DNA from 3 places in the Nonomuraea polychroma genome. Region 3 is predicted to be linked to each of the others. Evidence: riboswitches for the same ligand, from Rfam matches in the RefSeq annotation. Region 3 holds a riboswitch; each other region holds the start of a gene.
The links. Region 3 has a riboswitch for cyclic di-AMP ahead of EDD27_RS11620 (glycoside hydrolase family 25 protein). Riboswitches for the same ligand answer to the same signal wherever they lie in the genome.

Region 1 (4,431 bases), 710 kb from region 3:
GCAGGCGATGACCGTCTCCACGCCCGTGCTCTTGAGCTGGTCGACGGTCCAGGACCCCCAGTCCTGGGTGGACAGGCCGAATTCGCGCAGCAGCGTCTCGAACCACATCGCGAGCGGCCACCGGATCAGCTCGGTGATCGCCGTGATGACGACGACGCCCAGGATCACCCGCAACCACCACGGACCCCTCAGCCGGCCCACCGCCTTCGCCCCGATCGGGGTGGCCACCAGGACGCCGATGATGATGATCGTCAGGCCGAGGGACAGGTAGCTCGGGAGGGTGGTGACCGCGTCGAACGCCTGCGCTCTGGCGATCTGGGCGGCGGTGAAGTCGCGGGCCGGGTCGGGCGGCCCGGCGGCCAGCACCTGCCAGGGGGTGGTGAAGGCGGCCACGGCCAGGATGAAGGCTCCCAGCAGCGTCGCCGCGACCGCCGCCTCCCACCGCAACCGCCTTCCTCCGCCACCGGCATCCTGCCCACCGCCCCGGCCCGCGCCAGGCCCCCGATCGTCCCCCGCACCCCGCCACCCCCGGGCGCTTCCGCCCGCGCTCCGGTCGTGGCCCGCACTCCGATCGTCACCCGCGCTCCGGTCACCGCCCGCGCTGCGATCCCCGCCCGTACTGCGGTCATGGCCCGCGCTGGGATCGCCCGTCGACACCGGGCCTGCAAGCCTCGCCGTCTCTGGTCCTGCGTCGTCCGTGTCGTGCCGTTCGCTCATCTGCCTCCCCCTCTTACGCGAGCTGGTCCCGCACGTACGCGCGCCACCGTGCCGTCAGCGTGGCCGCGGAGAGCCCGAGCGAGGCGAGCGCCCGATCGACGCCGGCCGCCTGGGCTTCACGGTAGAACCTCACCAGCGTCTCCTCACCGAACCGATCGGCGAGGAAGCGACACGCCAGCCAGGCCTCCTGGTACGCCCGTGCGAGCCGCACAGGGTCCCCGCCATCCGCCGCGAAGGCCGCAGGCCCGGGCAATTCGCTCGGCACCCGCCCGGCCCGCACCTCGTCGCCCAGTTCGGCGGCGGCTGTCCGCACGGGCAGCCCCGCGTCCCGGTAGCCCACGTAATCGGCGAACCCCTCGTAGAGCCAGACGGGCAGGTCCCCGGTGCCCGCCACGACATGGGTGAGCTCGTGCGCGAGCACGACATCCTTCCCCGTCGCGTTGAGCCGCGCGAAGACCTCGGGAACGACGATCACCCGGCCGCCGTCGGCCACCGCGGCCAGCCCGTCGACCCGTTCCACTCCGGCCAGCCCGGCCGCCTCGCGGGCGGACTCGGGCACGACGACCAGCGGCCGCACAGACCGCCCGAGGACGTCCGAGACCCGCCGCCCGGCCGTGTCGGCCCGCCGCGCCAGCTCGTCGAGCGTGCCGGGCGGGGCGTGGTGGCCGACGACGAGGGAACGCGTTCCGCGGGCCAGGACGACGCCCTCGCGCCACAGGTCGCGTGCTTCCGGGGGAAGGAAGGGGGATTCGGGGACCGGGGCGCTGGCGGGGGCGAGGGTGAGGAGCAGGAGTCCGGCCACCACGGCTCGTCGGCTCACCTGCTCGGACACGATGCCCGATCGTAGCCGGGGCCGCTGTGCCACTGAGACGGCCCACTGGGCGTCGTCACGGCGGCCCGCCGGTGAAGGGCTCAGAAAGCGTCTCCCTGGAAGGCCCTCAGCCCTGTGCGGCGGTTGGGGGAAGGTGGCTTGCCGTAAAGAGAGAGAAAGAAAGAAGAGGGCCCCGATGAGATCGGGACCCTCTTTCTTTTCACAAGCCGGGACGAACCGCGCCGACGAAGGACGCCTTGCGCCAGCTGCTCAGCTTGTCGACACGCACCCGCTCACCTGTCCGCGGGGAGTGGAGCATCTTGCCGTTGCCGACATACATGCCGACGTGACCGAGACCCCTGAAGAACATCAGGTCGCCTGGCTGGAGATTCTTCCAGGAGACCTTCCGCTTGATGCCGGCGAACTGGCTGGCCGCCACGCGGGGGATCTTCACCCCGGCCTTCTTCCAGGCGTACTGGGTCAGGCCGGAGCAGTCGAACGCACCAGGGCCCGTGGCCCCATACCGGTACGGGTCACCGATCTGGTTCCTGGCCGCGGCGACGGCCTTTTCGGCCTTCGCCTTCTGCCGGGCAATCCTGAGTGCTGCGGCCGACTTCGCGGACTTGGCGACGGAAACCGCCTTAGCCGTGGAGGTGCCGGCCGCATCGCTGGTCGTCGCCGCCTGCGCCGCCGGGGCATGGAGGATCAAACCTCCGGCCGTCACGGTCATGGTTAGCGCTACGCCACTCAGGGCAATACGGGACAGACGAGGGTTTTGCAGGGAGGTAGACAGGATTTCTCCTTGGGTCTTCCACGAACGCCTACCGGGTTAGCTGACGGATTCGGGCCTGGAAGTCGCCCTACGGCGCGATACGCGCCGATTCACCCCTGATCCCGTGAAGGGATCGATGGTTCCCCGGCTCCGTGCCTCCTGGCTGCACGGACTCGGCAGGTCGCCGTCCGATGTTCTGTTCGACAAGGGGACGTACGGCGGCGACCGGCGGATCTTTGTCTGGCTCACATCGGAGGGACCGATGTGAGTTCGCGGCGGCATGGCGTGTCACCGCGACGCCAGAAGCTACGCCGAAACGTCAAGGATCGGCAAAGCGCGAGTCAGGTTGTAAAGATCCGACAAAGGGTCCAGTCAGGGCTAAAACCCCTGCTGGAACGCCAGATTCAGTTATGCGATTGTGACCCTTCTCACAATTGACGGCACATGGTCGTGTAAGGTCACAATTGTCACTTTGGTCACATCGTCCGCGCGGTCATCCTGAAGCCCGTGGGCGGGAGCGCTCCCGCAGCGAGGCGGTCCCGTTCGATGCGCCACAGCTCCTCGACGATGTCGGCGCTGCCGCCCTCTGCCAGCTTTCCGCCGAGATATCGCGACAGGTACGGCTCCCGCCGCACGCTCGTGACCTCGAACCGCTCCTCGAGGGCGGCGAGCATCTCGGCCGCGGGCGTGTGGTCCGCGTGCGCCTCGCGCCACCGTTCGACCGGATCATGACCTATGCGGCCGGGCTCGCGGGTGAAATCCGCCACACCGGCGGCGGCGAGCAACGATCCGGCGTCGTAGAACCATGTGGCGGCGGCCCGGTCGGCCCAATCCCAGGCGAACTCGTCCACCAGCAGGAGTCCACCGTCCACGAGCAGCGTGCGCACGCGGTCCAGCGCCGCCTCGAGCGGGTGCAGGTGATGCAGCGAGAGCGACATGACGACCACATCGAACAACGATCCGTCGTCGTAGCCGCGGACAGCCGACCCGGGGTGGGCGCCGCCCGGCCCGGGGGCGGCGGCATCCGGGCCGGGGGCGGCGGCATCCGGCCCGGGGGCGGCGGCATCCGGCCCGGGGGCGGCGGCATCCGGCCCGGGGGCGGCGACGTCCGGATATTTCACGATGTCGGCCTGGATGGCCGGCACCCCTGCGGCCCGTGCCGCGTCGACGGCCTCCTGCGAGATGTCGATCGCGGTGACCTCGTGGCCGCGCCTCATCAACTCGGCCGCCAGCTCGCCACGCCCGCACCCGACGTCCAGCACCCGCTGCGGCTCCCTCGGGAGCACCTCACTCAGCCATGCGTACTGGTGGTTGTCCACCGTCTCTGTCTCCATAGAGCCGAGCATGACCGGCCCCAGCCATGCACACCACTGCGGGTTGGGCATGGAACCCATAAGCTGAGTGCATGCTTGACCTCTGGTCGCTGAAGGTGCTGGTGGAGGTCGGGAGGCTGGGGTCGTTCTCGGCGGCGGCCGAGGAGCTGTCGATGACGCAGCCCGCCGTCTCCCGGCAGATCGCCACGCTGGAGCGGCACACGGGCGTTCGGCTGTTCGAACGGCTGCCGCGTGGCGTCCGGCCGACGGATGCCGGGCGGGCGGCGCTGGAGCAGGCGGACGAGGTGCTCCGCGGGATGAGGCTCTTCGAGACGCGGATGCGGGCCTTCGCGACGGCCGAGGCGGGGCGGGTCCGGGTGTCGGCGTTCCCGAGCGCGGCGACCAGCTACCTTCCCGACCGATTCCGCTCGTTCGCGGCCCGGCATCCCGACGTCGAGCTCTCCCTCACAGTCCGCTCCGGCGAGCATGACCCGTGCGCCGCTGTACTGGACGGTGAGGCCGACATCGCTCTCCTGACCTCCTGGGACACGCCCGGCCCTCCGGGGACGGCCGGGGTGGTCCTCACGCCGCTGCACGAGGACGAGCTGCTGGTCGCGCTGGCGGTCTCCCATCCGCTGGCGAAGGGGCGCCGGGTGCGGTTGCTGGACCTGGCGGAAGATCCGTGGATCGACGGCACGCATCCCGACTGCCTCGGCCCCATTGCCCGGCTCGAGGCGGCGCTGGGCCGGGCGCCGCGGATCAGCCACGTGTGCGACGACTGGAACGGCAGGCAGGGGCTGGTGGCGGCGGGGGTGGGC
Region 2 (4,431 bases), 7.5 Mb from region 3:
CCCCGAGCACACTTGCCTACGGACTGACCGACTCGCCCGCCGGGATGCTCGCCTGGATCCTGGAACGCTGGGCGAACTGGAGCGACAACGGCGGCGACATCGAGACCGTCTTCACCAAGGACGACCTGCTCACCCACGCCATGATCTTCTGGGTGACCAACACGATCGGCACCTCGATCCGCACCTACGCCAACAACAACCGCTACCCCTGGACCCCGTCCCATGAGCGGCAGCCGGTCGTCGAGGCGCCCACCGGCATCACCTTCATCGGCTATGAGAACCCGCCCGGCGTCACCACCGACCAGCGCGTCCAGCACTTTCTCGGCAGCGACCGTGCCGGCTGGTACAACCTGGTCAACCTCACCGCCCACGACCGCGGCGGCCATTTCATCCCTTGGGAGATCCCCGACCAGTGGGTCGATGACCTGCGGCGAACCTTCCGCGGACGCCGATAGCCGAGCCGCGCCGCGGGTTCCGCTTTCGATCAGAAACCTGAAGGCAAACGGAGGTTGTCGATGAGTGGAGTGTCCGTGACGTGCGACCCCGCGAAGGTGGGATTCGATCCCGGGCAGCTGGCCAGCATCGATGACTACTTCGCCGCCGGCGTGGTGCCATGCTGCCGCTTGTAGGAGATCAGGATGGGGACGTCGGCCGGCGGGAGCGATGGGCTCGGCTCCAGCGCGAGTTCATCTCCAACCTCTCAAACCCGGGGCTCAGGCTGGAGGAGATGCAGCCATCGTCCATGGATCGCTGCCTATGGCGATGTTCGAACGCCGGGTGCGGGTATGCTTGGTCGGCGATCTTGCAGTTGCGGACCCGGCGCAACCCGACGGGCGGCCCGGAATGCTGGCGGAAGCGGAACCGCGCAAGCAGATGTGCTCACGCACCTCATCATTGATCGTCTTGGGGCGCCCCCCGCTCTATTTTGGGTCCCACGCGTCGAAACCCCCCGCTCGTTGAAGGCGTGGATGACATCGCGGACGTAGTCCTCGCGGACCTGGCATCAGCGTGGTGATGTCCTTGACCGTCTGGCCCTGGACGGACATCAGCACCACGATCGCCCGGCGGAGTTTCACCGGGTTCTTCGCGGTCCGGCTGATCCGTTGCAGCTTCCGGCCCTCCTCCATCGTGACCCACCGGACGAACACAGCCACTAACTGCTTGGCCTCGCCCGGCACGTAGGGCGGCGCCCTACCGACTCCTCTCGGTTAACGAACACACCGTCTCATGCTCCGGACGACCGATTTTAGATGGTTTACAACTCTTTGACCGTTTCGTTAGAGTTCGTCCCGCCTAATCCACTCACCGTTGTGTGGAGCCGGGGACCCAAGTTCTTTCTGGGGCGAATCGGCATCGCCGTAGGGCCACTTCCAGGCCCGAGCCCGTCAGCTAACCCGGTAGGCCGCATGGAAGGACAGCAATGTCTCGCATTGCCATCTGCCTGGCGGCAGCCATCGCCGGGATCACTCTGGCCGCTCCGGCCCAGGCCGCCCCCCACGACCCCACCACCCTGACCGGCCCCCAGGTCAAACGCATCCTGCAGAAGCGGCAGCCCACTCCCGCCTGGAAGGTCGCCCTCGACTTCGCCATGAAGAAGCGCGGCATCCCGTACGTCTGGGGAGGGACCAGCGACAGCGGCTACGACTGTTCCGGGCTCATGCTCAGGGCGTACAAGCACGCCGGGATCGAGTTGCCGCGCACCGCGGCGCAACAGTACAACGCGTTCTCCAGGAAGATCTCCTGGGACGACCTCAAGCCAGGTGACCTGGTCTTCTTCCACGGACTCGGGCACGTGGGGATGATCTCGAAGCCCGGCTACATGGTGCACGCACCGCGCAGCGGAGACGTGGTCAAAGAGGAACGGCTCTCCGACTGGCGCAGGGAGTCCTTCGTAGGCGCCGTACGGCCAGACCCCAAGGGCGTGCGGCTCTCCATCCAGCAACGCAAGACCCCCGCACCCTCGATGCTCACCGCCACTGTGTGACAACGGCGGCGGGGCGCGGGCCGACCGGCGTGCGGCTGGTCATCTCCGGCCGGCACGCCGGCTTGGTCGCCGCGCTCAAGCGCTCGTTCCAAGGCACGCCCATTAGCGCTGCCGGTCCACTTCGCTCGCAACTTGTCGGCGCACGTGCCCAAGACGCCGGTCCTGGTGCCGATCCTGTGCTCGTACTCCGACATGACAGCCCCCTGTGCGTAACGCACACGTATGTGCCTTTGTAGGCCGTTCAATCGCCGCCCGAGCAGATCGCCCGCCTCGACAAGGCCCTTACCGAGGCCGGGGAGCCGGGCCTGCTCACCGAGATCTGGCTCGTGGTCGATCCCAGCACCGGTCTGCCTCATGCCCAGGTGCCGTGCCTGACATTGCCAGCAAGCTGGTCATCCCGACAGGCAAGTACAAGGGCCAGCATCCCTCGGTGGCGAGCGTGTATCGCGTCCTGGCCGATGCCAACCGCGCCGGCGACGTAGCACCGACCGCCGACCGCGCCCTGATCGACCCTCGTGCGGTGGTGGTTTACTGGCCGAGATCAGCCGCGGGCACCACGGCGATCGTTACTTCGGCGGAGGTCCCGGCACCAGGCGAACGGTGTCGCCCGGCTGAGCTGGGGCGAGCTCGTGGGGATCGGCCGGGCGGGCGCTGTGCTAGAGGACGTCGTCTCAGTCAGCGTTGATCAATGACCGCGCGTGCCGAATCCTGACGCGGACGTGGCTGCCGATCGGTGGAAGCTCGGTGGCGAGCACGTCGCCGGGGTGCAGGCAGGTCAGCGGGCCGGTGGAGGTATCGACGTCGACGCGGGTGGCGATGCCGAGTGCGACGGTCCGGCGCAGCGTTCCGGTCACCACCTGTACATCATCGGTTTGGTCAGCGGGACCGTCGGATGGGTCGAGGACGAGCTGTGTGTGCTCGGGACGCGCCGCGAGTGTGTGCGTTCGGCCGGTGAGAACCGCTGGGAGGAGGTTGGTGAAGCCGAGCAGTCGGGCCGTGTCGGCGTCACTGGGGTGGTCCAGCACCTCGGCAGTCGGCCCGTGCTGGCGGATCCGGCCGTCGATCAGCAGCGCGGTGTCCTCAGCCAGGGCGAGGGCCTCCTGCCGGTCGTGGGTGACCAGGATCGTGGCGGTGGGCTGCCCGGTCAGCGCGGCGCGCAGGTCGGCGAGCAGGTCGGCGCGGGTAGTGCTGTCCAACCCGCTGAACGGCTCGTCGAGCAGCAGTACCCGAGGTCCGACCGCGAGTGCGCGGGTGATGCTGACCCGTTGAGCCTCGCCTATGGACAGGCTGCGGGCATCCCGGTCGGCGAGGGGCGCCAGGCCGAGCGCCTCGATCCACGGCCATGCGCGGATTCGGGCCTCGCGGCGGCTCATGCCGCGAAAACGCAGTCCGCTGATCACGTTGGCGGTCACCGTGCCGCGGCGCAGGATCGGCCGTTGCAGCACGGCCGCGATCGCGTCGCGCATCAGTGAACGCGTCGCGGGGCAGCCGTCGAGCAGGATCTGTCCGGTGACGCGGTGGCTACTGAGCAGGCCCAGCGCGCGCAGCAGGGTGGACTTGCCGGCGCCGTTGGGGCCGAGCACGGCCAGCGTGCGTCCCGACGCGACGTGCAACTCCGGGACGCTGAGCAGTTCCCGGCCGCCGGCGTGCACGCGCAGGTCTCGGCACCCGATCCCGGTGCTGAGGCCGCTCACCGCAGCACTGTCCGTCGCTGTTGCATCAGAGTCAGCGACAGATTCACGGCGAACGCGATCAGCAGCAAGATCATGCCGAACGCTATCGCGAGCGAGAACTGGCCCCGGCTGGTGGCCAGTACCGCAGCGGTGGTCAGCACCCGGGTCTGTCCAGCCAGGTTGCCCCCGACCATCTGCGCGGCCCCGACTTCACTGACCACCGCGCCGAACGCAGCCATTGCCCCGGCCAGCAGCGGCAACCTGGCCTCGCCCAGCAGTGCCGCGAACGCGCGGATCGAAGTCGCTCCCAGAGCCTGCATCTGAACCCGGAAGTCGGGATCGACCTGTTGCAGCGCGGCCGCGACCAGTGCAACCACGATCGGGGTGGCGATCGCGGCCTGAGCGATGACCATCGCGGTCGGGGTGTAGAGCAGCCCGAGCCCGCCCAGCGGCCCGCTGCGCCACAGCAGCACGGTGACGAACAGGCCGACCACTACCGGCGGCATGCCCATCCCTGTATTGGCTGCCGCCAGGACGATCCGCCGGCCCGGGAAGCGTGCCAGCGCCAGGGCCGCGCCCAGCGGCAATCCGATCAGCAGGGCGATCGCGGTTGCGGTCAACGAGACTCGCAGGGTCAGCATGATGATCGACCAGCTGTCCTGATCCCCGGAGAGCAGCAATCCGATCGCGTCTATCAGCCCGTCGAGCAGCACGTCCATCAAATAGCTCCCCGGCCAGGCTCACTGGCCCAGTTTCGCCTCGTCCGCGCCCGCG
Region 3 (4,431 bases):
CGGGATCGGGGTGTTGCCCGTGCCGCTGCGCAACGTCGCCCTGACGGCCATGGAGATCGCCACTTTGCACCGGCTTTTCCCTGGCCGGGTATCGGTGGGTGTCGGGCATGGGGTGCAGGACTGGATGGCGCAGGTGGGGGAGCGGGTGGAATCGCCGCTGACGCTCCTACGCGAGCATCTCGACGTGCTCGGTGCGCTGCTGCGTGGCCAGGAGGTCACCACGCGGGGCCGGTACGTTCAGCTCGACGCGGTTGCCCTCGGCTGGCCGCCGCCCACGCCGCCGCTGGTGCTCGCCGCCGCCTCGGGACCGCGCACGCTGCGGCTCGCCGGGGAGGCGGCCGATGGCACCATCCTGCACGCTGGCATGCCCCTTGACCTGGTACGGCAGGCGCGGCAGCTTGTGGACGAGGGCGCGGAGGCGTCGGGCCGTACGGAGCGGCACCTGTTGATCTCCTACGTCCAGATTCACGGCAACGACCGGGAAGCGGCCGTTGAGATGGCGCGGGAGCGGGCCCGGGCCGGCGCCGATCACGTGGTGCTCGAGCCTGCGCGCGATGAGCCCGACCCTGAGGGATTCGTACGGATGGCCGCCGAGGTCGGCTCCGTGGTCGGCAAGGATTGACGATCGCGCCCCGGAGGCCCCGGCGCGGCCGGGCCAACTGCGTAGAACGGTTGCCGACTCTCGTTGTCCAGGCCCAGCGCCAAGGGTGTGGGTGCCGAGAATTGCGTCGCCTGATTTGACGGGAGCTCTCTGAAAAGAGAACGATTGCTCGTTGAGCAAACGCGCCGTGCACCTATATGACTACGTGCAGGATCTTGTTGTGCATGGGTGGACGTTAAGCCAAGCAGAACGACATGGCGAAGCCGTTACGCCTCTCGTCGAAGCGTTGGCTCTCGGCCAGGAACTCCCGGAGTACACGAGCGAGATATCCAAGAGTGTCGTTCCGTTGCTGTACGAGGCGCATCGGGCAAGCCTCGCAAGGTCGACCGGCCTCTCAGGCCCTGACAGGACGTCCATAGACGGTGAGATCGACGAATAGGCGGACTCTCCCCGAAACGGAGGAACAGTCGCGCTAGGCTCCGGCGCCGGCGTCGATCGTGTTGGCGGAGCCGGTCACGGCTCGTAGGTGGCGCGAAATGGTGCCGCCAGCCATGGTTGCCCGGCGTGATGCCGTCGTACAGAAGAGCCAGCATCTGCCTCGCGATGCATCCGCCGCCGAGCCGGTAGGAGCCGCTGCCTTCGATCCGCGTGTCCGCGGCGCAGTTGCGCCACGCCTTCATGGTGGTGACGCCTTCGGCGCTCAGTCCCGCGGATGATGTGGAAGCGGCGCCGATGTCATTGGCCGTCACCTTGGCCCCACCAGCCGCTGCGGCCCCCCGAAACCGGAAGTGCGTCGCCGATGGCTGATCGATGACCGCCCCAAGCCGGTCCATTTGCGGGATCAGGCTTCCGTGCCGACCCGGATTGATTTCATCGCGCCCGCTTGCCCTTGGTTCCGTTGTCGGCGAGACCGCCGGGGCTCGGCGTTTGCCTGCGCACCGTCCGCGCGGCGACGCGCGGCACGGTGTGGCGTGCCGCGCGTCGAAGGACTCTGGTTACTTACGGCCCAGGGCGCGGAGCTGGTCCGAGTGAACAGCGGAGACGTTCTGGTCCACGGGGCTGTCGGTGTACTGATGGATGGTCCACCTCTTCCAAGGCGCGGGCGGCGTGACCGTGCCTTTGGCCTTGCCGTAGTGGGCGACCCACAACGGATACTGGCCGAGGCCTTGACCGTACGTATTGGCGAAGTTCCAACTGGAGTAGAACAGCGGGGTGATCCCGGTCTTGGCCTTCACTCGCTCCAGCCACTTCTTGGCCCAGGCGTTGACGTCGGCGACGGATTGGCCGTCGGTGGTCTCCAGGTCCAGGGCCAGGAGGTCACCTGGCTTGGCCGGCTGCTTGTTCACCACGGACAGGAAGAAGTCTGCCTCGACGATGGGGTCGTTGGCCGGATGGCCGTAGTGGTAGGCGCCGCGCACGATGTTCCGCTTGGCCATCTCGGTCCAGTGGCGGACGAAGGCGCGGTCGGTGAAATCGCTACCCTCGGTCGCCTTGACGATGCCGAACTTGGCGCCGCTGGCGGCCCAGTCGTGCGTCGCCTGGTAGTTGGAGACGTCCTGACCGTAGGGGAGGTCGTTGGCGTGCGCGGGATCGGCGACGGACGTAGCCGCTACGGCGGTGGTCATGGCCAGCAACGCCGTTGCCGCGAGCCTGCGCGGCATGCCCGGGGCGACCATATGGCTGGCCACTCGGGCGAAGTTGATTTTTGGGGTGGAGTTGAGACGATGATCGGCCATCGGTAGGGAGTTCTCCTTGCTTCCATACCGCTTACCGGGTTAGCTGACGGGTTCGGGCGTGGAAGCTGCCCTATGGCACGCCGGTGCCAATTCACCCCAAGGAAGTACGGTGGGTCCCCGGTTCCGCCCGTGGGCGGATTCAGCGGTCACAGATGAGCCTGTGATGTCATGCGATGGTCAAAACAACGACCGGACAAACCGGACGTATGCGGCAAAAGATAACGCACTAACCAAAGGCGTGACAAGTTGGCAAACTTCTAGTCGGAGAGACTGTCTGCCGTGCGGCTGACTCCTTGGGTTCAAGGAGGATTTGTGAAGAACACTTCGCCGCTGCCCGACTCCATGACCGCGGATACACCGGGACGGTAAGCGAACATCCCTAACTCGGGGGCGTGCCGGCCAGGCTTCTCGACGTGGGTGAGAGGCCTCCGGCGTACGACGCGATAGACGTCAGGGTGCTGTCGCATACCGTTCATGGGTCGGAGTTACGCCGGCCCGAGCGACCCGTGCGTCAAGCCCAAGAGCGTCGCCTGCAAGGCCAAGCGCAAGCAGGAGGCAGAAGCCGCACTGACGAGCCGCGCAGGCGGAGGTGGATCGGCAACTCCAGCTCCTCATCGACGCGATTCCGGCCGTCGCGAAGATCTCCGCTGACGAGCTCGGTATCACTGCGGGAATCCAGCGTTTCACCAGCGGCGATCTGGGTGCCTGCGGGGAGACCGCGCTGAACATCCTCGGCTCCCAGGCCGGTGGACCGGCGCTGAACGCGGCGTGCCCCATCAGCCGTCCGAAGAGCAGAACCCATCGAAGAGGTCGACGTCGGCGATCGCGTCCTGGCCACCGACCCGGAAACCGGCCAGGTCCGAGCCGAACCGGTGACCGCGGTGATCACGAGCAAGGGCGCGAAGAACCTCGTCCGGATCACAGTGGACACCGACGGCGTGACTCGGCGTGCGATCATCCGGCCGTGATGGAGGTGCTTGCAGCGTTCGTGCGCGAGCTTTCCCTCTCGCCCAAGTCAACACCCATGACAGTGACGGGCACGGGCAGGTCGAGAAGGCGGCGGCATCGCTGAAGGCAACCTCACTCGCGCCCGCCTGGCGACCGCGGATCTGTCAGACGCGATCCTCGACGAGGCCAGGCTCACTGATGCGCTGATCACGGGGGCAGCCTTCGACCGCACAGAACTGGACGGTGTGCTTGACCTGCCTGACGTGGCAGGAAGCCGACGCCATCAGGGCGACGGCCGCGACGACGATCAGCGATCGTGGCGGCGCGGCGGCGGGTCGCCCTCGACAGCGTCCGGTTCGACCTCGTCCTACAGGATCGGGATCAGGGGTTGCGTACCTTGCGAGCGGCAGTCAGGTAGGCAGCCGCCGCCCCGAAGACCAGCAGCGCGGTCCAGACGTTGAAGCGCAGCCCGAGGATGTGGGGGGCTGGATCGATGCGCAGCCACTCGATCCAGGCGCGACCTGCGGTGTAGGCCGCGACGTACAGCGCGAACGTCCGGCCGCGCTCGAGCTGGAAGCGCCGCTCGGCCCAGACGACGAAGCCGGCCACGCCCAGGTTCCACAGCGACTCGTAGAGGAAGGCCGGATGGTAGGTGGCCGTGGACTCCATGCCCGGCGGCCGGTGGGTGGGGTCGATCTCCAGCGCCCAAGGCAGTGTGGTCGGCCCGCCGTACAGCTCCTGGTTGAACCAGTTCCCCCAGCGGGCGATCGCCTGCCCGAGCGCGATCCCGGGTGCGGCGGCGTCGGCGAAGTCGCGCAGCGCGATGCCGCGCCGGCGGCAGGCCAGCCATGCGCCCACAGCGCCACCGGCGACGGCGCCCCAGATGCTGATTCCGCCCTCCCAGATCGCGAAAGCACGCAGGGGGTCCTTGCCGGGACCGAAGTACTGCTGCCAGTCGGTGGCCACGTGGTAGAGCCGGGCGCCGACGATGCCGAACGGCACGGCCCAGGTGGCGATGTCCCCGACCGCGCCGTGCCTGCCGCCGCGGGCGGACCAGCGGCGCTGGGTCACCCAGATGCCGACGGCGATGGCGAGCACCATCAGAAGGGAGTAAGCGCGGATAGGGAGCGGGCCGAGGTGCCAGAC

Region 1: another riboswitch for cyclic di-AMP. It lies ahead of EDD27_RS08485 (C40 family peptidase); the one in region 3 lies ahead of EDD27_RS11620 (glycoside hydrolase family 25 protein).
Region 2: another riboswitch for cyclic di-AMP. It lies ahead of EDD27_RS57460 (C40 family peptidase); the one in region 3 lies ahead of EDD27_RS11620 (glycoside hydrolase family 25 protein).

Annotation. Positions count from the first base shown of each region.
Region 1 is NZ_SAUN01000001.1:1,923,390-1,927,820, reverse strand. Features, by position in the region: gene EDD27_RS08495 (M48 family metallopeptidase) at 1-447, opposite strand, end outside; gene EDD27_RS08490 (gluzincin family metallopeptidase) at 731-1,549, opposite strand; gene EDD27_RS08485 (C40 family peptidase) at 1,749-2,258, opposite strand; cyclic di-AMP (ydaO/yuaA leader) riboswitch at 2,332-2,489, opposite strand; gene EDD27_RS08480 (class I SAM-dependent methyltransferase) at 2,777-3,634, opposite strand; gene EDD27_RS08475 (LysR family transcriptional regulator) at 3,706-4,431, shown strand, end outside.
Region 2 is NZ_SAUN01000001.1:10,107,313-10,111,743, reverse strand. Features, by position in the region: gene EDD27_RS46920 (epoxide hydrolase family protein) at 1-455, shown strand, start outside; gene EDD27_RS59120 (zinc-ribbon domain-containing protein) at 614-898, shown strand; cyclic di-AMP (ydaO/yuaA leader) riboswitch at 1,281-1,418, shown strand; gene EDD27_RS57460 (C40 family peptidase) at 1,421-1,984, shown strand; partial or broken gene EDD27_RS57455 (transposase) at 1,972-2,137, shown strand; gene EDD27_RS46890 (ABC transporter ATP-binding protein) at 2,656-3,678, opposite strand; gene EDD27_RS46885 (ABC transporter permease) at 3,675-4,376, opposite strand; gene EDD27_RS46880 (ABC transporter substrate-binding protein) at 4,398-4,431, opposite strand, start outside.
Region 3 is NZ_SAUN01000001.1:2,630,902-2,635,332, forward strand. Features, by position in the region: gene EDD27_RS11615 (LLM class flavin-dependent oxidoreductase) at 1-622, shown strand, start outside; gene EDD27_RS11620 (glycoside hydrolase family 25 protein) at 1,597-2,337, opposite strand; cyclic di-AMP (ydaO/yuaA leader) riboswitch at 2,351-2,492, opposite strand; gene EDD27_RS58615 (pentapeptide repeat-containing protein) at 3,432-3,746, shown strand; gene lgt (prolipoprotein diacylglyceryl transferase) at 3,667-4,431, opposite strand, start outside.